DNA from 3 places in the Streptomyces sp. NPDC002092 genome. Region 2 is predicted to be linked to each of the others. Evidence: riboswitches for the same ligand, from Rfam matches in the RefSeq annotation. Region 2 holds a riboswitch; each other region holds the start of a gene.

Region 1 (7,182 bases), on a different contig from region 2:
CCAGCGCGAACAGCGCCGCGGCCAACACCGGGAAGGCCAGGAGCACGAGAACACCCGTCAGCAGCACGTTCCACGTGAAGATCGGCATGCGGAACATGGTCATGCCCGGCGCGCGCATGCAGATGATGGTGGTGATGAAGTTGACCGCACCGAGGATCGTGCCGAAGCCGGAGAAGGCCAGACCCATGATCCACAGGTCGGCGCCGATACCCGGGCTGCGGACCGCGTCCGACAGCGGGGAGTAGGCGAACCAGCCGAAGTCGGCCGCACCCTGCGGGGTGAGGAAGCCGCCGACGGCGATGGTCGAGCCGAGGAGATAGAGCCAGTACGCGAGCATGTTCAGCCGCGGGAAGGCCACATCCGGGGCGCCGATCTGCAGCGGCATGATCCAGTTGGCGAAGCCCGCGAACAGCGGCGTCGCGAACATCAGCAGCATGATCGTGCCGTGCATCGTGAACGCCTGGTTGAACTGCTCGTTCGACATGATCTGCAGGCCCGGACGGGCCAGCTCGGCGCGCATCAGCAGCGCCATCACGCCGCCGACCAGGAAGAACGCGAACGACGTGACCAGGTAGAGCGTCCCGATCGTCTTGTGATCAGTGGTCGTCAGCCACTTGAGGTGCCTCATGCCCCGCCTGTGTCCGCTCCGGGTACGCCGGTCACACTCGGGTGACGCGACGAGAATCACGGAAACGGGTGTGACGATCCGGATGGTGCCGGACACGAACGGGACATGAGCAACGACGAGATCTTCGCCGCTGCCTATCGCGAGCACTACTGGGCGGTCAGCCGCTATGTCGCGCGGCGACTGGGCGGGCGGGCCGGCGAGGTGGAGGAAGTGGTGGCGGAGGTGTTCACGGTCGCCTGGCGACGCCGGGCCGACCTGCCGGGATCCCCGCTGCCCTGGCTCTACGGCGTGGCCCGCAACTGCCTGGCGAACGCGGTACGCGGCTACGGGCGGCGCCGCCGCCTGGTCGACCGCCTGGGCAACGACGAGACCGCACACGGCCGGCAGATCGTGGCGAGCCCCGATGCGGAGACCCCGGGCGGCTGGGTGCACGAGGCGCTGGCCCGGCTGTCCGAGGCCGACCAGGAGGTGCTGCGCCTGACGGCATGGGAGGAACTGGGCATCGACGAGGTCGCGGTCGCCCTCGGCTGCGGAACGAGGGCCGCATCGATGCGGCTGCACCGCGCCCGGCACCGGCTGAGAGCCGAGATAGACCGCATGGGACCCCTGCGCCCCAGCGCGGCCTCCGCCGACGCGACCCCCTCGAAGGAACACGGCCATGGCTGACGAACTCGAACTCCTGCGCCGCGCCAACCCGGTGCCGCTCGACGGTCCCCACTACGGCGACGGCCCCCTCGACCACCACGCCGAGCGCCGGCTCAACCGGCTGCTGCACGACCGCCCCACGCGCCGCCGCACCCGGCTCGTCTGGAGCCTCGCCACCACCGCCGCCGTCGCCGCGACCGCGTTGGCGTTGCTGCTCAGCGGCCCCGGCACCGCGCCCGCGGTCGCCGCACCCCGCCCGCTGGTCGTCCAGGCAGACTCCACCCCCGTACCCCTGGAGGAACTCGCCGACCGCGCACAGCGGCAGGCCACGGCGGAGGATGCGCCGAGGCTGCGCAAGGGCACGCATGTGCAGTCCTGGAGCCTCGGCATGAGCGACGACAAGCCCCCGATCACGCTCCCCGAGGAGCGCGTCGTGCGCTGGAAGGCCGACGGCAGCCACACCGAGCTCGTGGTGGCGACCGACCCCCGCCACCCCGGCCGGCCGGTCCTGCGCGACGACGGCGGCGACCCACACCTGGTCGAGGACGGCCATGTCATCAGCAGCCGGACGTTTCCGCCCAGTTGGAGCGACGCGCCGCCCGAGTCCCCCCCGCCGAACGGCACGGCAAGGCTGCGGGTCTACCTCCAGGAGGCCTCGTACACCCGCACCAAGCTGACGACTCCCGAACTCCTCGACGCCGTCGGGGTGTTGCTCGACCACTGGACCCTCGGCTCCCGCGAGTCCGCGACGCTGGCCCGGCTCCTCGCGGGCACCGAGGGGCTGCGACCGGTCGGCCAGGTCACGGACCGGCTCGGGCGGCGCGGACAGGCGTACGAGTACGAGGGCGCCGGCTACCGGCGGATGCTGATCATGCAGCCGTCCACCGGTGCGGTCCTCGGCCTGGAGACCGTCGTCACCGGGGCGGAGCCGGAGTACGGCGTCAAGGCCGGCGACGTCATGGACTACAGCGCCTGGATGCGCTGATCACACCCCGAGCTGCCGGGCGGCGGCATCCACGGTCTGCTCCAGCAGCGTGGCGATCGTCATCGGACCGACACCGCCCGGCACCGGAGTGATCAGACCGGCCCGCTCCACGGCGGAGTCGAAGTCGACGTCGCCGACGTTTCCCGGGTTGTAGCCGGCGTCGATCACGACCGCGCCTGGCTTGATGTCCTCGCCCCGGATCAACCGCGGCCGCCCCACGGCGGCGACCACGATGTCCGCCTCCCGCACGACCGAGGACAGGTCCCGGGTACGGGAGTGGCAGTACGTCACCGTCGCGTCGCGGGCGAGCAGCAGCATGCCGGCCGGCTTGCCGAGGATGGCGCTGCGGCCCACGACCACGGCCCGCTTCCCGGACGGGTCGACGCCGTACTCGTCGAGCAGCCGCATGATGCCGCCCGGCGTGCACGACACGAAGCCCGGCAGGCCGAAGCTCATCGTCGCGAACGAGGCGAAGGTGACGCCGTCGACGTCCTTCTCGGGCGCGATCGCCTCGAACGCGGCCCGCTCGTCGATGTGCTCGCCCATCGGGTGCTGCAGCAGAATGCCGTGCACCCCCGGGGCGTCCGAGAGGGAACGCAGGGCGCCGACGAGTTCCTCGGTGGTCGTGGCGGCGGGAAGTTCCACCTGGCGCGACTCGATACCGGCCTTGCGGCAGCGGTTCCGCTTCATCCGGACATAGGTGACGGAGGCGGGGTCCTCGCCGACCAGTACCGTCGCCAGGCACGGCGCCGTTCCGGTCCGTCCGGTGAGGTCGGCCGCCCGCTTGGCGGTGTCCTCGACGATGCGCCGGGCAAGGGAGGTGCCGTCGATGAGCCGGGCCTGGGGCATGATCCACTCCTGGGCAGGTGTGACGTACCGCCCAGGCGCACGGCATCGACTCTGCGTGGCCGCTCCCCGGTGGTACTCCACCTCAGCGCCAGTCACGGCCCGCCCTCAGACTAGCCGAGCCGCCACGGCGGTCAGGAGCCCCTGTCACGGGGACGCCGAGAAGGTCCAGGTCGATCGGGCGATGATCTGGACCCTCGCGGTTGTGCCCCTTACTCGTCCTACTCGTCCCACGCCTGGATCAGGACCTCTTCGCTGATCTTGCCGTCACGCAGGGTGATCATCGACTCGGCCAGGACGCGTGTCCCGTCCGAGTACTGGCAGGACTGGCTGTAGGCGGCATGATCGCCCTGAATGATGCACTGGTCCACTTTGTGTGTCATGTCACGGCTGTAGATGTCCTCGAACATTGCGCCGATCTCCTGGCGACCGCGCAGAACCTTGGGCTGGCTGGGCTGGGTGTTGCGGTCCACGATGCGTACCTGCGCGTCGTCCGCATAGAGCGACAGAAGATCCGCCGCAGTGTGTCCTTCGACCCCCTTGCGCAGGGTGTCCGCGCTGAAGCCGGGAGTTGCCGTGGTGCCCATGATGACCTCCTTCGAGGGACGCGACCCGAGGAGCTGCGGGCCGCGAAGGACCCCTCCTTCGAGGCTCCTCCGCCGCGGCGGCCTCGGCAAGCGCAGCCGGAGCACTGCCCCTGATGGGTGAGTGGCGTGGCGCGGCCGTGACCGCCGCAGGCCCGGTGACGTTGTGGGAAGCATGATCTCAACACGACGTATCGTCGCCGCCGTTGGTCTCGCCGCAGGAATCACCGCCCTTGCCGCGCCGCTTGCCTGTGCGTCCGACGCGACCATCCAGAACAAGGACGCGAGCGAGCTCAACCCGATCTCCACGCTCGACTCGCTCGCCCAGAGCGGCATCCCGGCCGAGCGCAGGGCCGAGGTGCCGCGCCCTTCCGAGCAGCTGCAGCACCTGAACCGACTCAACAACCTCGAGCAGCTGGACCGGGTCGCCCGCATGGGAGCCGCCAGCGGGTTCCCGGGGGCCCTGTAACCCGCCGACGCCGCATCGAACGTCCCCCCCACAGCGAAAGGGCCGCCCGGAGACGGGCGGCCCTTTCGCTGTGGGGGTGACCTGATCACGACCCTGCTCTGGAAGGGTGAAGGAAGTGGAAACCGGGCCGGGGGTGCATCAGGAAGTCGTGGTGCGAGATGTTCCACGCGTAGGCGCCCGCGAGCGAGAACACCACCCGGTCGCCGGCCCTGAGCCCCGGCGCGGGGACCCGGCGGGCCAGGACGTCCTTCGGGGTGCACAGCTGCCCCGCCACGGTGACCTGCTCGCCCTCGGCGGCCGACCGCGGCCACGGGTGCGGCCAGGCGTCCACCTTCAGCACGGAACAGGGCTGGTCATGCCCCTTCGTCGCCGGGGTCCGCAAGTGGTGGGTGCCGCCGCGAACCACCGCGAACTCCTCGCCGTGGCTGCGCTTCACGTCCAGCACCTCGGTGGCGTACCAGCCGCAGTAGGCCGTCAGCGCCCGCCCCGGCTCGATGCGCAGGGTCAGCTCGGGGTGCGCCTCGGTCAGACGGGCGAGCCCCCTGCCGTACGCGGTCCAGTCGAAGCGGTGCTCCGGATCGGTGTAGTCGACGGTCATGCCGCCGCCGACGTTCACCTCGGCGAGCGGAACACCGAGGCCCGTCGCCCAGGACACCACGGACTGGGCCACCGCCAGCTGTTCCGCCGCCTCCAGGCCACTGGCCAGGTGCGCGTGAACACCCCGTAGTTCGAGGTGCGGATACGTGCCGTCGGTGAGCGCCCGTACGACGTCGACGGCCTGTGCCGGGTCCAGGCCGAACGGCGTCGGACGGCCCCCCATCGCCAGCGAGCTGCCCGCCAGCGCTCCGTCCGCGACCGGAAGATTGACGCGGACCAGCACCGCCACCCGGCGCCCCGGCGCGCAGGTCCGCGCCAGCTCGGCCAGCATGCGCAGCTCGTACGCGCTCTCCACATGGAAACGCTCGACGCCGAGCTCCAGCGCGGTCCGTACCTCGTCCGGTGTCTTGCCGGGACCGCCGAAGGCGAGCGGCCGGTCCGGGACCGCCTTGGCCACATGGGCGAGTTCACCGCCCGAGGAGACCTCGTAGCCGTCGACGTAGGGGCCGAGCGCGCCGAGGATCTCCGGCTCCGGGTTCGCCTTGGCTGCGTAGTACACCTCGACCCGCTCGGGCAGTGCGGCCCGCACGGCGGCGGCATGAGCACTCAGCGCCGCCAAGTCGTAGACGTACGCGGGCAGTTCGGTGACGGGCAGGGACAGGACGTGGTCGTGGACCGCGGGCGTCGGGTCGGTCATCGGGCGCTCCCGGTCGTGTCGCGCAGGATGTCCTCGGCGAGCGGTGACGGCAGCCGGACGTACCCGGCGTCCCGGTCCGCCTTGCGTTCCCAGCGGGTCAGCAGGTTGGCCTTGGCGGGCAGCGGCACTCCGGCGAGCAGGGCGGCGAGCCTCGGCGGGCAGCCGTGGCGGTCGGCGTACGCCTGGAGCGTGGCGCGCACCCGGGCCCACAGGGCCGCCTCCGCCTGCGGGTGCAGGTCGGCGAGGGCGGCGAGCAGCTCGGCGACGTGGTTGACGAGCAGGCAGTACACGACCCGGTCCCAGCCGCGCTGGGCGTCGTACGTCATCGGGCCCGCGACGTCGGGCGGCAGTGCGGCCAGCGTCTCGGCGTGGTGTTCGGGGACGAGCTTGGTGCCCTCCAGGTCGCGGAAGAGGACCTGGGCGGGCATGCCGTCGGCGCCGACGCACACCAGGACGTTCTGCAGATGGGGTTCCAGGACCAGGCCGTGGTCGAAGTAGGCGGCCAGGACGGGCGGGACGAGCAGGTCGAGATACGTCGTCCACCAGGCGAGGGTGGTGCGTACGTCCGCTCCGTCGAGGAGGCGGGAGACGTGGGCGGCGCCCGTCGGGTACTCGTCGGCGACCGCGGCGGCGAGGAGGGGGACGGTGCCGGGGGCGAGGCGGCGCGGCAGGCCCTCGCGGACGATGACGCCGAAGCCCTCGAACAGGTCGCGGTCGGGGGTGCCGTCCGGGCCGGGCAGGGCCAGCGTGCGGTAGGCCGGCTCGCGCAGCACGGCGCTGCCGGGGAAGCGGTCGGCCAGGTCGGCGAGTGCCGGGGCCAGCAGACGGGTCAGCGCGACGGCGCCGGACAGCTCATAACTGCTGTTCTTGCGCAGGCAGTTGGTGATGCGGACGTTCAGGCTGAACTTGAGGAAGGTCTCCCCGTCGTACAGGGTGCGCACCGAGGCGGTGGCCGCGAAGGGGTGTCCGCCCGGCCCCAGGTCGAGGATGTCACCGCGGTCGAGGGCGGCGCGCAGGGCCGGGTGGGCCCGGAGGGTCTCGTACTGCCAGGGGTGGGCGGGCAGCAACCGGTAGCCCTCGGGTACGTCCGAACGCAGGCGGTCCAGCGGGGCGGTCGCCGACGGGTCCGCGGACTCCTCGGCGATCAGATGGGCGCGGACGGCGAGGTGGTGCAGCGGGAAGGAGGCACCGACCTCGGGGGCATACGCGGACCAGGCGCGCGGGTCGCCGGTGCGGGCCTTGGGCGTGGGGTGGAAGCGGTGCCCGAAGAGCAGGGACTGCTCGGAGGCCAGGTAGGCGGAGAGGCGGTCGTCCGGGAGGCGGGCGGGGCGGTCGGCGGCGAGTGCGGTGGTGATGGCGTCATGGCTGGAGGTGATCTGCTCCAGGAACTCCTCGTTGCGTACGCCGGTGCGCAGCGACAGCTCGTCGTGGGTGTACTCGGCCAGGCGCCGCCAGTCCACCGCCGACCAGCCGTCCTCGCCCTGTTCGCTGACGGGGCCGGTGAAGCGGTGCGCGCCCAGCAGCGAGGTGCGGCGCAGCGCGACCCGTAGCAGCACCCCGCGGCGGGGCAGCCGCAGCAGCAGCCGGCCGTCGGCGACGACCGACTGGTGCTCGGGGCCCGACACCTCGCGCAGCAGGCAGTTGAGGAGCGTGTGGGCCACGGCGTCGTCGGCGGAGGGGAGCCCGGCGGGCGCGGCTGCAGTGGCGGGCGGGCAGAGCGAGATCGCGGTC
Region 2 (7,182 bases):
GCTGCCGCTGGTCGAGTCGATCGGCCGCGCGGCCCGCAAATGACCTCGCCCTGGTGCGCTGCCATGCTGGCCCCATGAGCAAGTTCGGCGCCCTTTCGGTCATCTTCGATCTCGACGGCACGCTCGTGGACAGCGAGCCGAACTACTACGAAGCGGGCCGGCGGACACTCGCCGAGCACGGCGTCCCGGACTTCACATGGGCGGAGCACGAGCGGTACGTCGGTGTCAGCACCCGGGAGACGGCCGCCCTGTGGAGGCAGGAGTACGACCTCGCGGCCCCCGTCGCCGAGCTCCTCGCCGACACCGACCGCCGCTATCTCGCGCTGGCCCGCGCCGCCACGCACGCGTACCCGGAGATGCGGAAGTTCGTCGAGCTGCTCGCGAACGAGGGCGTGCCGACGGCCGTGGCCTCGGGGTCGTCGCCGGAGGCGATCGAGGCGATCCTCGCCGGTACCGGCCTGGACGCGTATCTGCGCACCGTCGTCTCGGCCGACGAGGTGCCCCACGGCAAACCGGCCCCGGACGTCCTCCTGGAGGCGGCCCGCCGCCTCGGGGCGGCCCCGGCCGACTGTGTGGTCCTGGAGGACGCCGCCCCCGGCGCCGCGGCGGCGCACGCCGCCGGCATGCGCTGCATCGCGATCCCATACATCGCCGCACAGGCCGACGCGCCGGAGTTCGCCACCGCGGACCTGCTGCTGCGCGGCGGCCAGGGGGAGTTCACGGCGCGGGGCGCGTACGACTGGCTCGTGCGCTCAGCTCCGTCTTCCTGATCTTTCCGGTGGGAGTGAGGGGCAGTTCGGAGGCGTACGGCAGCTGGCCGCTGTGCTCGTCCTCGACGGCTACGACCGCTGCCGCGCCGGCCGTTCCCCTGCGCGGTGGGTCGCGGTGCCGGGCCGTCTGCCCCGCCGGGATTTCGCCCAGCGGGCGCGCAGGTCGGCGAGGTGTGCGTCGGTGCGTGGCGTTGGCGTCATGGCGCTGCTACTCCTGAGGTGTTCGGGCGACTCCGAGCAGGTGCAGATACATGGCGGTGACGTCGCGTACGGCGTCCTCGTAGGTGCCGGGGTGCGCGGCGACGCGGCGGGCGAATTCGACGCATATGCCGCCCACCGCGCGGGCCAGCGCCAGGGGTTCGGCGGCCGGGGCGGCAAGTCCGCGGTCGGTGAGGCGGCGGATGTAGCGGGCGTGGCGGTGGACGGGCCGTTCGCGGATCTCGTCCCACAGCTGCGCCATGGCGGGGTCGGTGCGGGCCTGCTGCTCCAGCGGGCCCAGCAGCGGCTGGTGTCGGGCGTAGGCGGCGATGAAGGCGCCGATGGACGCCTCCGCGACGGCGTGCGGGTCGTCCGTGTCGACGCCCGGGACCTCCTGCGCGGCGAGGAACGCGTCCCGTACCCGGACCGCCAGGACGCGGAAGATCTCCTCCTTGGAGGCGAAGTACACGTAGAAGCCCGCCCTGGAGACCTCCGCTGCCGCCGTGATGTCGGCGACGGTGGCCGGGCCGAGGCCGAGCCGTGCGAAGACGGCCTCGGCGGCGTCCAGGAGCCGGGCGCGGGCCGGGGCCCCGGTGCGGTCGCGGGCGGTGCGGACCGCCCAGGCCTTGTGTGTGCGTGCCACACCCGGAGCGTATTGACGTTGACGTCAATGTCAATGAGCATGGCGGGGCCGGTCGATGAGGACCGCCGAGGTCCGTGGAGGGCTCCCATGGGTACTGCCGCCGTGCTCGTCGCCAACCGCGGGGAGATCGCCGTACGCGTCCTGCGGGCCGCCTCGGAGGTCCGGCTGCGCTCGGTCGCGGTGTACGCCGAGGGCGACGACGCGCACGCTCGACTGGCCGACGAGGCCGTCCCGTTGGGCGGCTATCTCGACGGCGGCGCACTGCTCGCCGCCGCGCGCGGCACCGGCTGCGACTTCCTGCATCCCGGGTACGGCTTTCTGAGTGAGGACGCGGACTTCGCGCGCCGCTGCGCCGACGCGGGGGTGACTTTCGTCGGGCCCGCGCCCGAGGTGCTGGCGGTCTTCGGGGACAAGGCGCGGGCGCGTGAGTTCGCCGTCGAGGCGGGGGTTCCGGTACTCGCCGGGGCCGACGGCCCGGACGGGGCGCGGGAGCTGCTGGCCGCCGGGCCCGTGATGATCAAGGCGGTGGGCGGGGGCGGCGGACGCGGCATGCGGGTCGTACGGCGGGCCGAGGAGCTGGACGAGGCTTGGGAGCGGTGCGCATCGGAGGCCCAGCAGGGCTTCGGGCGGGGCGAGTTGTATGCGGAGCGGCTGCTGGAGGGCGCCCGGCACATCGAGGTCCAGGTCGTCGGGGACACGACCGGCGCCGTCACACATCTGTGGGACCGGGACTGCAGCGCACAGCGCCGCCACCAGAAGGTGATCGAGATCGCGCCCGCGCCCGACCTCTCCGAGGACACCAGGGAGCGGATCCTCGGCGCCGCACTGCGGATGGCCCGCGCCGCCCGCTGTTCGAGCCTGGTCACCTTCGAATTCATGCTCCGTGGCGAGGAGTTCTGGTTCATCGAGGCCAATCCGCGGCTTCAGGTGGAGCACACGGTCACCGAGGAGGTGACAGGGGTGGACCTGGTCGCCGTGCAGCTGCGCCTGGCGGCCGGGGCCACGCTGGACGAGCTGGGGCTGCCGGGGCCACCGGCTGCGCCGCGCGGGTTCGCCGTGCAGGCGCGGGTCACCGCCGAGGAGGCGGGGCGGATCACGCGGTTCGACCTGCCGTCGGGCCCCGGTGTACGCGTCGACACGGCGATCCGTGCCGGGGCCGAAGTCGGTGTCCGGTACGACCCGTTGCTCGCCAAGGTGGTCGCGCACGTCCCGGCGGGCGATGCGCAGGCGGCTTGCGCGCGGGCGCGGCGGGCGCTGGGCGAGTTCGCCGTGGAGGGGGTGCGGACGGGGATTCCGCTGCTGCGGGAGGTGCTGTCCCGGCCGCGTTTCTGGGCGCACACGGGCGTGGTGGCGGAGCTTGCGCAGACTCACGTCGTTCCCGACGAGGCGCCCGGCGACGGCACGGTCCTCGCGCCGCTCAGCGGCACCGTCGTCTCCGTCGACGTCTCCCCCGGCGAACCGGTGCGGGCCGGGCAGCAGTTGCTGGTGCTGGAGGCGATGAAGATGGAGCACGTGGTGCGGGCTCCCGGGGCTGGAGTGGTACGGCTGGTGCACGCGCGCCTGGGCGAAACGATCGGCGCCGGCTCCCCGTTGGCCAATCTGGACGACCTCACCGGCGCACAGGGCGACGGGCCCGAGGCGGAGCCGGTTGATCCGGATGCCGTGCGCGCGGACCTCGCCGAGGTCGTACGGCGGCATGCCTTCGGTCTCGACGAGAACCGGCCCGAGGCGGTCGCGGCGCGGCACGCCCTGGGCAGGCGCACCGCCCGCGAGAACATCGAGGACCTGTGCGACACGGGCACCTTCACCGAGTTCGGCGCCCTCGCGATCGCCGCCCAGCGCAGCCGCCGCTCGCTGGACGACCTGATCCGGTCGACGCCGGCCGACGGCATGGTCACCGGCACCGGGCGGATCCATGGCCGGCCGTGCGTGGCGATGTCGTACGACTACACGGTTCTCGCCGGCACCCAGGGACTGCAGAACCACCGCAAGACGGATCGGATGCTGGAGCTCGCCGAGGAGCGGCGGCTGCCTGTGGTGCTGTTCGCGGAGGGCGGCGGCGGGCGGCCCGGGGACACCGACACCACGGCCGTGGCGGGCCTCGACGTGACCACCTTCCAGCGCATGGGGCGGCTCAGCGGGCTGGTGCCGCTGGTCGGCATCGTCTCGGGGCGGTGCTTCGCCGGCAACGCGGCGCTGCTGGGCTGCTGCGACGTCGTGATCGCCACGCCCGACGCGACGATCGGGATGGGCGGGCCCGCGATGATCGAGGGCGGCGGACTCGGGGTGTTCCGGCCGGAGGAGGTGGGTCCGCTGTCGGTGCAGGTGCCGAACGGGGTGGTGGACCTCGCGGTCGCCGACGAGGCGGCGGCCGTGCGGGTCGCGCGGCGGTATCTGTCGTACTTCCAAGGAGAGCAGAGCAGTTGGGAGACGCCCGATCAGCGGCTGCTGCGGCAGGTGGTGCCGGAGAACCGGCGGCGGGCCTACGACGTGCGGGCGGCGGTCACCGGGCTCGCGGACACGGGCTCGGTGCTGGAGCTGCGGCCGGAGTTCGGCGTGGGGGTGCTGACCTGTCTCGTACGGATCGAGGGGCGGCCGCTGGGTCTCCTGGCCAGTAATCCGGCGCATCTGGGCGGGGCGATCGACCGGGACGCGGCCGACAAGGCGGCGCGGTTCCTGCAGTTGTGCGACGCGTTCGGGCTGCCGGTGGTCTCGCTCTGCGACACCCCGGGGTTCATGGTCGGCCCGGACGCCGAACGGACCGCCACCGTGCGGCACTTCGCCCGGCTGTTCGTGACGGGCGCCAATCTGCGGGTGCCGCTGGTGAGTCTGGTGCTGCGCAAGGCGTACGGGCTCGGGGCGATGGCCATGATGGGTGGCTCGACGCGCGCGCCGCTGGCCACAGCGGCCTGGCCGAGCGGCGAGTTCGGCGGGATGGGGCTCGAGGGTGCCGTGCGGCTCGGCTACCGCAGGGAGCTGGCGGCGATCACGGACCCGGCCGAGCGTGCGCGTGTCTTCGAGGAACGGGTCGCCGAGTTGTACGAACGCGGGAAGGCGGTCAACGCGGCGGCCGCGCTGGAGATCGACGCGGTGATCGACCCGGCCGGGTCGCGGACCTGGATCCTTGCGGCGCTTGAGCGGTCCCCCGTACCGGAGGCAGGACACCGCCCGTTCGTCGACACCTGGTGATCCGGGGTCTGATTCAGCTGGGCCGGATGCTTGGTTGCCCGGTGCGGGTCCTGCCGGTCGGATGTTGCCGGTAGAGTCAGCTCCGGCCGCGACTGGCGAGGGTGGACGACCACCGGGGAGCGGCCGTGGTTCAGCGTGAGCGTCGACCGCCTGGGCGCCTCCGTCAGTGATGTTCCCGCTGAGGAGGCCATGACGTGGATCTGCGGTACGGAACGAACCCGCAGCAGGCGGCGGATGCCACGCCGGTGCGGCCCGGCCGGTGGCCGGTTCGGGTGGTGCACGGAAGCCCGTCGTACATCAACATGCTGGACGCCCTGAACGGCTGGCAGCTGGTGCGGGAGGCGAGCCGCTCCCTCGGCCGGCCTGCGGCCGCTTCCTTCAAGCACGTCTCACCCGCCGGTGCGGCCGTGGCCGGGCCCGTCGACGACGTGACGGCACAGCTCCACGGTGTCGACCAGACCGAGGTCGGCGCCCTGACCAGTGCGTATCTGCGCGCCCGGGACGCCGACCCGAAGTCGTCCTACGGCGACTTCGCCGCTGTCTCGCACCCGGTCGACGAGGAGCTCGCCGAACTGCTGGCCCACGTCGTGTGCGACGGCATCGTCGCGCCCGGCTATGCACCGGGTACCGTCGGCAGACTCCGCAGGAAGAAGAACGGCCGCTTCCTCGTCCTGGAGGCGGATCCGGCCTTTGTACCGCCGGAGCGGGAGACGCGCGAGGTCTTCGGTCTGCGTCTGAGTCAGCAGCGGGACGAAGTGCCGTGCACGGAAAGGCTGTTGGAGAACGTCGTGTGCGGCGCGCTTCCCACGAGGGCTGCGGAAGACCTTCTGCTGGGCCTGGTGGTGCTGCGTCACACGCAGTCGAACTCGGTGTGCTTCCTGCGCGACGGGGCGACGCTGGGTATCGGCGCCGGACAGCAGTCCCGAGTGGACTGCACACGGCTGGCCGGGGCGAAGGCCGACACCTGGTGGCTGCGGCGCCATCCGGTGGTGCGCGCGCTCGCCTTCGGACCGGGCGTCCGGCGCCAGGACCGGATCAACTGGCAGATCCGCTTCATCGAAGGTGACCTCACCGCGGACGAGAGGGCCAGGCTGTCTGCTGCCCTGTCGCAGCCGGTGCCGGAGTTCTCGGCCGGCAGCCGCGCCGAGTGGACGGCCCGGCTCAAGGGGGTCTCGTTCGTCTCCGACGGGGCGTTGCCGTTCCGCGACAACGTGGACCACGCGCAGCGGCACGGTGTCGGCCACATCGCCGAGCCGGGCGGATCGATCCGCTCCGCGGAGGTCGAGGACGCCTGCCGCGCGCACGGGATCGCCCTGGTCCGCACCGGCCTCAGGCTCTTCCACCACTGAGCAACGCCTCGCCAGGCCCCTCCCGCCGACCAGAAAGCGCATCAGCATGCTCACCCTTCATGACCTGTTGGCCGCCAACCCCTACCCCGGCCGCGGGCTCCTGTGCGCCCGCACCCACTCCGGGGCCGTGCTGGGCGGCTACTTCCTCACCGGCCGCAGCCCGGCCTCACGCGACCGCGCGCTCCGGCTGATCGACGACGACCTCGTGGTGGGCCCGCTCTCGCCCCGGGAGCGCGATCCCCTGCGGCACTACGCCGCCGCCACGACCACGAGCGACTGGCTGGTGCTGGGCAACGGGGAGCAGGTGTCCCAGGCCGCGGAACGACTCAGGGCGGGAGCCCCGCCGACCGAGGCGCTCAGCGGCTTCGAGTACGAACCCGACCCCCCGATCCGCACCTCCCGCCTCACCGCGCTGATCAGCCGCGACGGCGGACGCACCACCGTCTTCGGGGCCGCCCGCCCCAGCCGCGCCGCACGCCCGACCAGCAACGTGATGACCCTCGCCGTACAGGACCTGCAACCGGGCGAGGCGGTCCTGCTGACCACCTATGAATCCGACGGCGAACACGTCTCGGTCGCCGCTCCCTTCACCGAGGTCACGGTCGACGCCGGGAGCGGGCCGGAGTTGCTGGACGAGATCTGGTGGGCGCTCGACGAACGGTTCAGGATCGCTGCCGCCGTCGTCGACCCTGTGCGGGGACCGGGGTCCGCCCTCACGAAGGCGTGAGCGGAAGGTCGTCCGTGTAGGCGTTGACGGGCGGGGAGACGCGCTCGGTGCGGTGGACGTCGAGGGCCGCCGTCGCGGACTTCGTGCCGAGCGTGCCCTTGGGGTGCCAGGTTCCGGTGACGGCCACCCAGGTGTTGGCCGGCAGTGCGGTGGTCCCGTACATGCGGACCTTGACCGACTGGGAGTCCGCCGCGCAGCAGGTGAAGATGATCCGGGTGAGATACCAGCCGCCGCCCTGCCCGGCCGGGGTGACGAATCCGGTCATCCGGATGCTGCGGCCTCTGACGGCCTGCTCCCGGTCCTGCT
Region 3 (7,182 bases), on a different contig from region 2:
CATGTTCACCATTCTCTCAGGTCTGTCGAGCCGATCCGGAACTGGTCGGAAACAGGTGGGAACCGATCCGTCCGCTGCGGTGTAACAAGGGTGTGAGGACGCGGGAGGGGGGCCGCATCGTCGATGAGGCCGCGGTGATCGCACGCGTACGCGCCGGGGAGCCGGAGGCGTATGCGCACCTGGTGCGGGCCCATACGGGTATCGCGCTCAGGGCGGCCGCGGCGCTCGGGGCGGGTGCGGACGCGGAGGACGTGGTGCAGCAGGCCTTCGTCAAGGCGTACTGCGCGCTGGGCAGGTTCCGGGACGGCGCCGCCTTCAAGCCGTGGCTGCTGTCGATCGTCGCCAATGAGACGAGGAACACAGTGCGCACGGCGGCGCGGCAGCGCACGCTCGCCGGCCGGGAGGCGGCCTTCGTGGAGGCGGAGCCGCTGATACCGGAATCGGCGGACCCGGCGGTGGCGACCCTGGAGGCGGAGCGCCGTGAGGCGCTGCTGTCCGCGCTGGAGAAGCTGAGCGAGGAGCACCGGCTGGTCGTCACCTACCGCTATCTCCTGGAGATGGACGAGTCCGAGACGGCCCAGGCGCTGGGCTGGCCTCGCGGGACGGTCAAGTCCCGGCTGAACCGCGCTCTGCGCAAGCTGGGCCGACTGCTGCCGGATTTCAGGCCTCGGGAAGGGGGTGATGAGCGTGAGTGAAGGACGGGGTGCGTACGACGGTGAGGGCGGCCGTGGTCCGAGTCCGGGGCCGGGCGGGCGGGACCGTGGGAGGGCGCGCGAGGACGGCCCTTCCCGGCTGCCGGAGGAGCTGCGGGCGCTCGGCCGGTCGCTGGACGCGCCGGGGAGCGACGGCGCCGCCGGTTCGCCGGGCGCCGAGACGATGGTCGAGCGGGTGCTGGGGCAGATACTGGCCGAGCATGTGCCGGTCCCGGTGGCCGAGCCCCGGGGCGCCCGTGAGCGGCTGGGCGCGGTCCGGCACTGGACCCGGCAGCGGTGGCGCTCGCTGACCACGGTCCTGTGCTCTCTGCTGACGGTTCTCGTGCTCACGCCGCCGGTGCGGGCCGCGGTCCTCGACTGGTTCGACTTCGGCGGGGTGCAGGTGCGGTACGACCCGTCGGCGTCGCCCTCGCCAGGTGCTTCGGTGCCCGGCTGCGGCACCTCGGTGTCGCTCGGACAGGCCGGGAACCGGGCCGGTTTCGAGCCGCTGGTGCCGGACGCGCTCGGCGCGCCGGACACCGTGGCGGTGACGAGTGAGCCGCACGGACGGTTCCTGGTGAGCCTGTGCCGGCGGGAGGGTGGGCGCACGGTTCGACTGGACGAGTTCCCGGAGCGGCTGGACGTCGGCTTCACCAAGGTGCTGCGCGAGGGACCGGAGTGGATCGGGCTGGGCAAAGAGCCCTCGGCGGACGGTGTGCAGAACTACGCACTGTGGTTCCCACGCCCCCATCTGCTGAGTTTCTGGCTGGTCGATCCCGACGGGAACCGCTTCACGCGAAGGGAGCGGGCCACCGGGCCGACGCTGCTGTGGACCCACCGGACGGGTGCAGGTGCCGTGACACTCCGGTTGGAGGGCGTGGCGTCCGAGCGCCGGGCCGTGGAGATCGCGAAGTCGCTGGAGGAAGCCTCGAAATAGGACAGCCGGGGTGGGAACCCCGACGGGTCGGGCGGTGTACCAGAAGTGACAGGCGGTTGGGGGACGGGCCGTACGACACCGACGGGTTGGGGGACTGGATGCGTGCGTGGAAGAGCAGTCGACCGAGGGTGCGGGTCGCCGCTCTCTTCGCGGCGGTGGTGGCTGTGGTCCTGTGCGGAATGCCGGTGGCCGCGGCGTCCGACGGGACTGACGAGGCGGCGCAGGGGCAGGTCCGGGACGTCCCCGACCTGGCCATGATCATCGCGGGCGGCACCGGGCAGACGACGGTGCTGCGGTCCGGTGAGCCGGCCTTCACCCGCCTGCGACAGCTGCTGCGGCCGACCTACGAGGGGACGGAGCGGGTGCCGGACGACTGGGCCGAGGGGCGCCGTCCGCCGGTGGCCTTCACCGTGGTCTGGGGGCTGACGGGGGTGGGAGGCTGGCCGCAGACGATGCGTCCGCCGGGCGGTGACATCGCCGTCGAGCGCCAGGACCAGCTGTTCGTGGCGGCGGACGGCACGCCCTGGATACGCAGCGATCCCGCGCCGGCCGTCCAGGACGACGACATCCGCTGGCATCGGGCACCGCGCTCGGTGTTTGTGCAGTTGGAGCAGGCGAAAGTGCTGGGCGACGGTCCGGCCGCGGCCGGGCGCGGCGAGAGCGGGATGGCCTGGCAGCAGGCCACCGGGCAGGGGGCCGGCCGGAGCAGTGTCTGGTGGGCGGTTCCGGGGTTCGCAGCCGGGGCCGGTGGGGCACTGCTGATACGGCGCGCGGCGGCCCGGCAGGGTGCCGGACCGCCGCGGGAGGAACCACGACAGGAGCTCATCGAGCTCTGAGCGTCACCGGTCTTTGAGTATCACCGGTCTCCGAACGCCATCGATCTTTGACAACTCAAGAGCGGGCGCTGGTCAGCCCAGGTCGATCTCCGGGTACAGCGGGAAGCCTGCCACGAGGTCGGTGGCGCGGTGGGAGATCTCGTCCGCGATCTTCGGGTCGAGGACGTGCTGCGCCTTGGACGGGGCGCCCGACTTGGTGGTGCCCGGCTCGGCGGTGGTGAGGACGCGGTCGATCAGGCCCGCGACCTCGTCCATCTCGGCGGTGCCCAGGCCGCGCGTGGTCAGGGCGGGGGTGCCGATGCGGATGCCGGAGGTGTACCAGGCGCCGTTGGGGTCGGCGGGGATGGCGTTGCGGTTGGTGACGATGCCCGAGTCGAGCAGGGCCGCCTCGGCCTGGCGACCGGTGAGGCCGTAGGAGGTGGCCACGTCGATGAGGTTGAGGTGGTTGTCGGTGCCGCCGGTGACGAGGGTGGCGCCGCGGCGCATCAGGCCCTCCGCCAGGGCGCGGGAGTTGTCGACGATGCGCTGGGCGTAGTCCCGGAAGGAGGGCTGACGCGCCTCGGCGAAGGCGACGGCCTTGGCGGCCATGACATGCGGAAGCGGGCCGCCGAGGACCATCGGGCAGCCGCGGTCGACCTGGTCCTTGAGGGAGTCGTCGCACAGGACCATGCCGCCGCGGGGGCCGCGCAGCGACTTGTGGGTGGTGGTGGTGACGATCTGGGCGTGCGGGACCGGGTCGAAGTCGCCGGTCAGCACCTTGCCCGCGACCAGCCCGGCGAAGTGCGCCATGTCCACCATCAGGGTCGCGCCGACCTCGTCGGCGATCTCCCGCATGATGCGGAAGTTCACCAGACGCGGATAGGCGGAGTAGCCGGCGACGATGATCAGCGGCTTGAACTCGCGGGCGGAGACGCGCAGGGCCTCGTAGTCGATGAGGCCGCTCGCCGGGTCGGTGCCGTAGGAGCGCTGGTCGAACATCTTGCCGGAGATGTTCGGGCGGAAGCCGTGGGTGAGGTGGCCCCCGGCGTCCAGGGACATGCCGAGCATGCGCTGGTTGCCGAAGGCCTGGCGGAGCTCGGCCCAGTCGGCCTCGGTGAGGTCGTTGACCTGGCGGGCGCCGGTCTTCTCCAGGAAGGGGGCCTCGACCCGGTCGGCGAGGACCGACCAGAAGGCGACGAGGTTGGCGTCGATGCCGGAGTGCGGCTGGACGTAGGCGTGGCGGGCGCCGAAGAGCTCCTTGGCGTGTTCGGCGGCGAGCGACTCGACGGTGTCGACGTTGCGGCAGCCTGCGTAGAAACGGCGGCCGATGGTGCCCTCGGCGTACTTGTCGCTGAACCAGTTGCCCATCGCGAGGAGGGTGGCCGGGGAGGCGTAGTTCTCGGAGGCGATCAGCTTGAGCATCTCGCGCTGATCGTGGACCTCCTGCCCGATGGCGTCCGCGACGCGCGGCTCGACGGCGCGGATCACATCGAGGGCGGCGCGGAAGGCGGTGGACTCGGTGGAGAGGGGCTGCTGCTCTGACATGTCGTCGGCCTCCGGGCGTGGCGTGCAAGCGGTCACGGTTCTCGGTCTGGCCCAGGCGCACGGCACTCGGTCACACACGGGTCGCTCCCCGATGGTCCGTCCCATCCTTGCGCGCCAGTCACGACCCGTCGATCAGCCTACCGGCCACGCCGGAGAGCGCAGGTCCCGCGTCCACCATGCGAGCGACGATAGGAAGAGGGGGCCGCTGCACGGCTGCCACACCCCCGGGAGGTCCCGTGAACACGACGGACGCGCTCATCGCCGCCGCCGACGCGCACAGTGCGCACAACTACCACCCGCTGCCCGTGGTCGTCGCCTCCGCGGACGGGGCGTGGATGACGGATGTGGAGGGGAGGCGGTATCTGGACCTGCTGGCCGGTTACTCGGCGCTCAACTTCGGGCATCGCAACCGGCGGCTGGTGGAGGCGGCGAAGGCGCAGCTGGAGCGGGTGACGCTGACGTCGAGGGCGTTTCATCACGACCGGTTCGCGGCCTTCTGCTCCGAGCTCGCCGAGCTGTGCGGGATGGAGCTGGTGCTACCGATGAACACCGGCGCGGAAGCGGTGGAGACGGCCGTGAAGACGGCCCGGAAGTGGGGCTACCGGGTCAAGGGCGTGCCCGCGGAGATGGCGAAGATCGTGGTGGCGGGCAACAACTTCCACGGCCGTACGACGACCCTCGTCAGCTTCTCCACCGACCCGGAGGCGCGGGCGGACTTCGGTCCGTACACGCCGGGCTTCGAGATCGTGCCGTACGGGGATCTGACGGCGATGCGGTCGGCGGTCACGGAGAACACGGTGGCGGTGCTGCTGGAGCCGATCCAGGGCGAGGCGGGGGTGCTGGTGCCGCCGGCCGGTTATCTGCCGGCGGTGCGGGAGCTGACGCGCGAGCGGAACGTGCTGTTCGTGGCGGACGAGATCCAGTCGGGTCTCGGCCGGACCGGAAAGACCTTCGCGTGCGAGCACGAGGGCGTGGTCCCGGATGTGTATGTGCTCGGCAAGGCGCTGGGCGGCGGGATCGTGCCGGTGTCGGCGGTGGTCTCGTCGGCCGATGTGCTCGGGGTGTTCCGGCCCGGTGAGCACGGTTCGACGTTCGGCGGGAATCCGCTGGCGTGTGCGGTGGCGCTGGAGGTGATCGCGATGCTGCGGACGGGCGAGTTCCAGGCGCGGTCCGCGGAGCTGGGCGGTCATCTGCACCGGGAACTGGGGGCGTTGACCGGCACGGGCCGGGTGCGGGCGGTGCGCGGACGGGGGCTGTGGGCGGGCATCGACATCGCGCCGCAGTACGGCACCGGGCGGGAGGTGTCCGAGAAGCTGATGGAGCGGGGGGTGCTGGTGAAGGACACCCATGGGCCGACGGTGCGGATCGCGCCGCCGTTGGTGATCGCGAAGGAGGACCTGGACTGGGGGCTCGCGCAGCTGCGGGCAGTGCTGGGGATCTGAGCCTCCCGTCCCGGTGAGCCGGCCGGGCGGCAGCAGAGACGGGGCACCCGGGGGAACGCCACATATGCACCCCCACATATGCACCTTCCTTTAGGTATGTAAAGCCAACGATCGGTGAGAGCGGAAGCCGGGGGCATCGCCGCTTGCTGTACGTCTCCCCTACAGTCACTTCGTGATCTTTGGGATGGTGTGCGCGCTGGGCGCGGCGGTCTGCTTCGGTACCGCGACGGTTTTGCAGGCGGTTGCCGCGAGGACGGCCGGTACGGGTGGGGGCGGGGAGGCGGCGCTGCTGCTGCGGGCCCTGCGGCAGTGGCGGTATCTGGCCGGGCTGGCGCTGGACGGGCTGGGGTTCCTGTTCCAGATCGTCGCCCTGCGCTCGATCCCGATCTACGCGGTGGCCGCGGCGCTCGCGTCCAGCCTGGCGGTGACCGGGGTGGTCGCGGCGCGACTGCTGCAGGTGCGGCTGAGCGGGACGGAGTGGGGTGCGGTGGGGGTGGTGTGCGCCGGTCTCGCCATGCTGGGGCTGGCGTCCGGGGCCGAGGGGAATCGCGAAGGGTCGACGGCGCTGAAGTACGCGATGCTCGCGATCGCCGTCGTGGTCCTGCTGCTGGGCCTGTTCGGGGGGCGGTGGTCCGGGCGGGGGCGGGCGCTGGTGCTCGGCCTGGGAGCCGGGTTCGGGTTCGGGGTGGTGGAGGTGTCGGTGCGGCTGATCGACTCGCTCGCACCGTCAGAACTGCTCACCAACCCGGCGACCTACGCCCTCCTCATCGGCGGGGGCGCGGCCTTCCTGCTGCTGACGTCGGCGTTGCAGCGCGGCTCGGTGACCACCGCCACCGCCGGGATGGTGATCGGTGAGACGATCGGGCCGGCGGCGGTGGGTGTGGTGTGGCTCGGGGACCGCACCAGGGACGGGCTGGCCTGGCTTGCGGTGCTGGGGTTCCTGGTCGCGGTCGTGGGGGCGCTGGCGCTGGCGCGGTTCGGGGAGGCGCCGACGGCGGACGCCACGACCGCGGAAACGGCCTGAGCGAATGCCCCTGCGGCTGCATATCCGCTGGCAAATCGGGATGCACGGGCATTCTTTCCGCACCGAATGAAGGTGCCGGAAAGGCCGTCAAGGGGCCCGCTGCGGGGAGTTGAGGCCGGCTGCTACGGATTACGGCTCTGCCGATTCCGGCAGAGCCGCGCACAGCGCGTCCAGGGTGCCGGCCCATGCGCTGTCCGGTGGGGTCCCGTAGCCCACCACCAGCGCGTCGTGCGGCTCGACGGTCGCTTCGGGGTGGCGGTAGCGGTGCAGTCCGTGCACCGCGAGGCCCTGCCAGGCCGCCGCCCGCAGCGTCGCCTGCTCGGTGCCCGGCGGCAGCCGCAGCACCACGTGCAGGCCCGCCGCGATACCCGTGGCACTGACCTGCGGAGCACGTCGTGCGAGTTCCGCGACGAGCGCGTCACGGCGGCGGCGGTAGCGCAGCCGGGCGGCCCGCACATGGCGGTCGTAGGCGCCCGAGGTGAGGAACTCGGCGAGCGTCAGCTGGTCCAGGGCCCCGCAGGAGTCGATGTGCCCCTTGGCCTTCGCCGCCTCCCGGGCGAGGTCCGGCGGCAGGACCAGCCAGGCCAGTCTGAGGCCGGGGGCGAGGGACTTGCTGGCCGTGCCCGCGTAGACGACGTGGTCCGGGTCCAGGCCCTGGAGGGCGCCGACCGGCTGGCGGTCGTAGCGGAACTCGCCGTCGTAGTCGTCCTCTACGAGCAGGCCGCCG

What was found. A riboswitch is a leader RNA that binds a small molecule or an ion and turns the genes downstream of it on or off. The one in region 2 is predicted to bind ZMP and ZTP.
Region 1: it holds a riboswitch for ZMP and ZTP, as region 2 does, so the genes downstream of both, ACWCRD_RS33465 (bifunctional 5,10-methylenetetrahydrofolate dehydrogenase/5,10-methenyltetrahydrofolate cyclohydrolase) here and ACWCRD_RS38015 (phosphoribosylaminoimidazolecarboxamide formyltransferase) in region 2, are expected to answer to the same signal.
Region 3: it holds a riboswitch for ZMP and ZTP, as region 2 does, so the genes downstream of both, ACWCRD_RS11110 (glycine hydroxymethyltransferase) here and ACWCRD_RS38015 (phosphoribosylaminoimidazolecarboxamide formyltransferase) in region 2, are expected to answer to the same signal.

Annotation. Positions count from the first base shown of each region.
Region 1 covers NZ_JBSFDG010000016.1:256,839-264,020, reverse strand. Annotated here, with positions in the region: gene ctaD (aa3-type cytochrome oxidase subunit I) at 1-628, opposite strand, end outside; gene ACWCRD_RS33475 (RNA polymerase sigma factor) at 734-1,294, shown strand; gene ACWCRD_RS33470 (CU044_5270 family protein) at 1,287-2,258, shown strand; gene ACWCRD_RS33465 (bifunctional 5,10-methylenetetrahydrofolate dehydrogenase/5,10-methenyltetrahydrofolate cyclohydrolase) at 2,259-3,107, opposite strand; ZMP/ZTP riboswitch at 3,130-3,213, opposite strand; gene ACWCRD_RS33460 (nuclear transport factor 2 family protein) at 3,326-3,691, opposite strand; gene ACWCRD_RS33455 (hypothetical protein) at 3,864-4,157, shown strand; gene ACWCRD_RS33450 (type III PLP-dependent enzyme) at 4,243-5,451, opposite strand; gene ACWCRD_RS33445 (IucA/IucC family protein) at 5,448-7,182, opposite strand, start outside.
Region 2 covers NZ_JBSFDG010000022.1:35,730-42,911, forward strand. Annotated here, with positions in the region: gene ACWCRD_RS37995 (Lrp/AsnC family transcriptional regulator) at 1-43, shown strand, start outside; gene ACWCRD_RS38000 (HAD family hydrolase) at 75-770, shown strand; gene ACWCRD_RS38005 (TetR/AcrR family transcriptional regulator) at 979-1,611, opposite strand; gene ACWCRD_RS38010 (carboxyl transferase domain-containing protein) at 1,699-4,800, shown strand; ZMP/ZTP riboswitch at 4,879-4,963, shown strand; gene ACWCRD_RS38015 (phosphoribosylaminoimidazolecarboxamide formyltransferase) at 4,995-6,149, shown strand; gene ACWCRD_RS38020 (IMP cyclohydrolase) at 6,196-6,876, shown strand; gene ACWCRD_RS38025 (TIGR03943 family putative permease subunit) at 6,863-7,182, opposite strand, start outside.
Region 3 covers NZ_JBSFDG010000004.1:227,728-234,909, reverse strand. Annotated here, with positions in the region: gene trpS (tryptophan--tRNA ligase) at 1-3, opposite strand, end outside; gene ACWCRD_RS11125 (RNA polymerase sigma factor) at 93-695, shown strand; gene ACWCRD_RS11120 (hypothetical protein) at 682-1,629, shown strand; gene ACWCRD_RS11115 (hypothetical protein) at 1,809-2,465, shown strand; gene ACWCRD_RS11110 (glycine hydroxymethyltransferase) at 2,538-3,989, opposite strand; ZMP/ZTP riboswitch at 4,032-4,121, opposite strand; gene rocD (ornithine--oxo-acid transaminase) at 4,226-5,431, shown strand; gene ACWCRD_RS11100 (hypothetical protein) at 5,616-6,455, shown strand; gene pdxR (MocR-like pyridoxine biosynthesis transcription factor PdxR) at 6,585-7,182, opposite strand, start outside.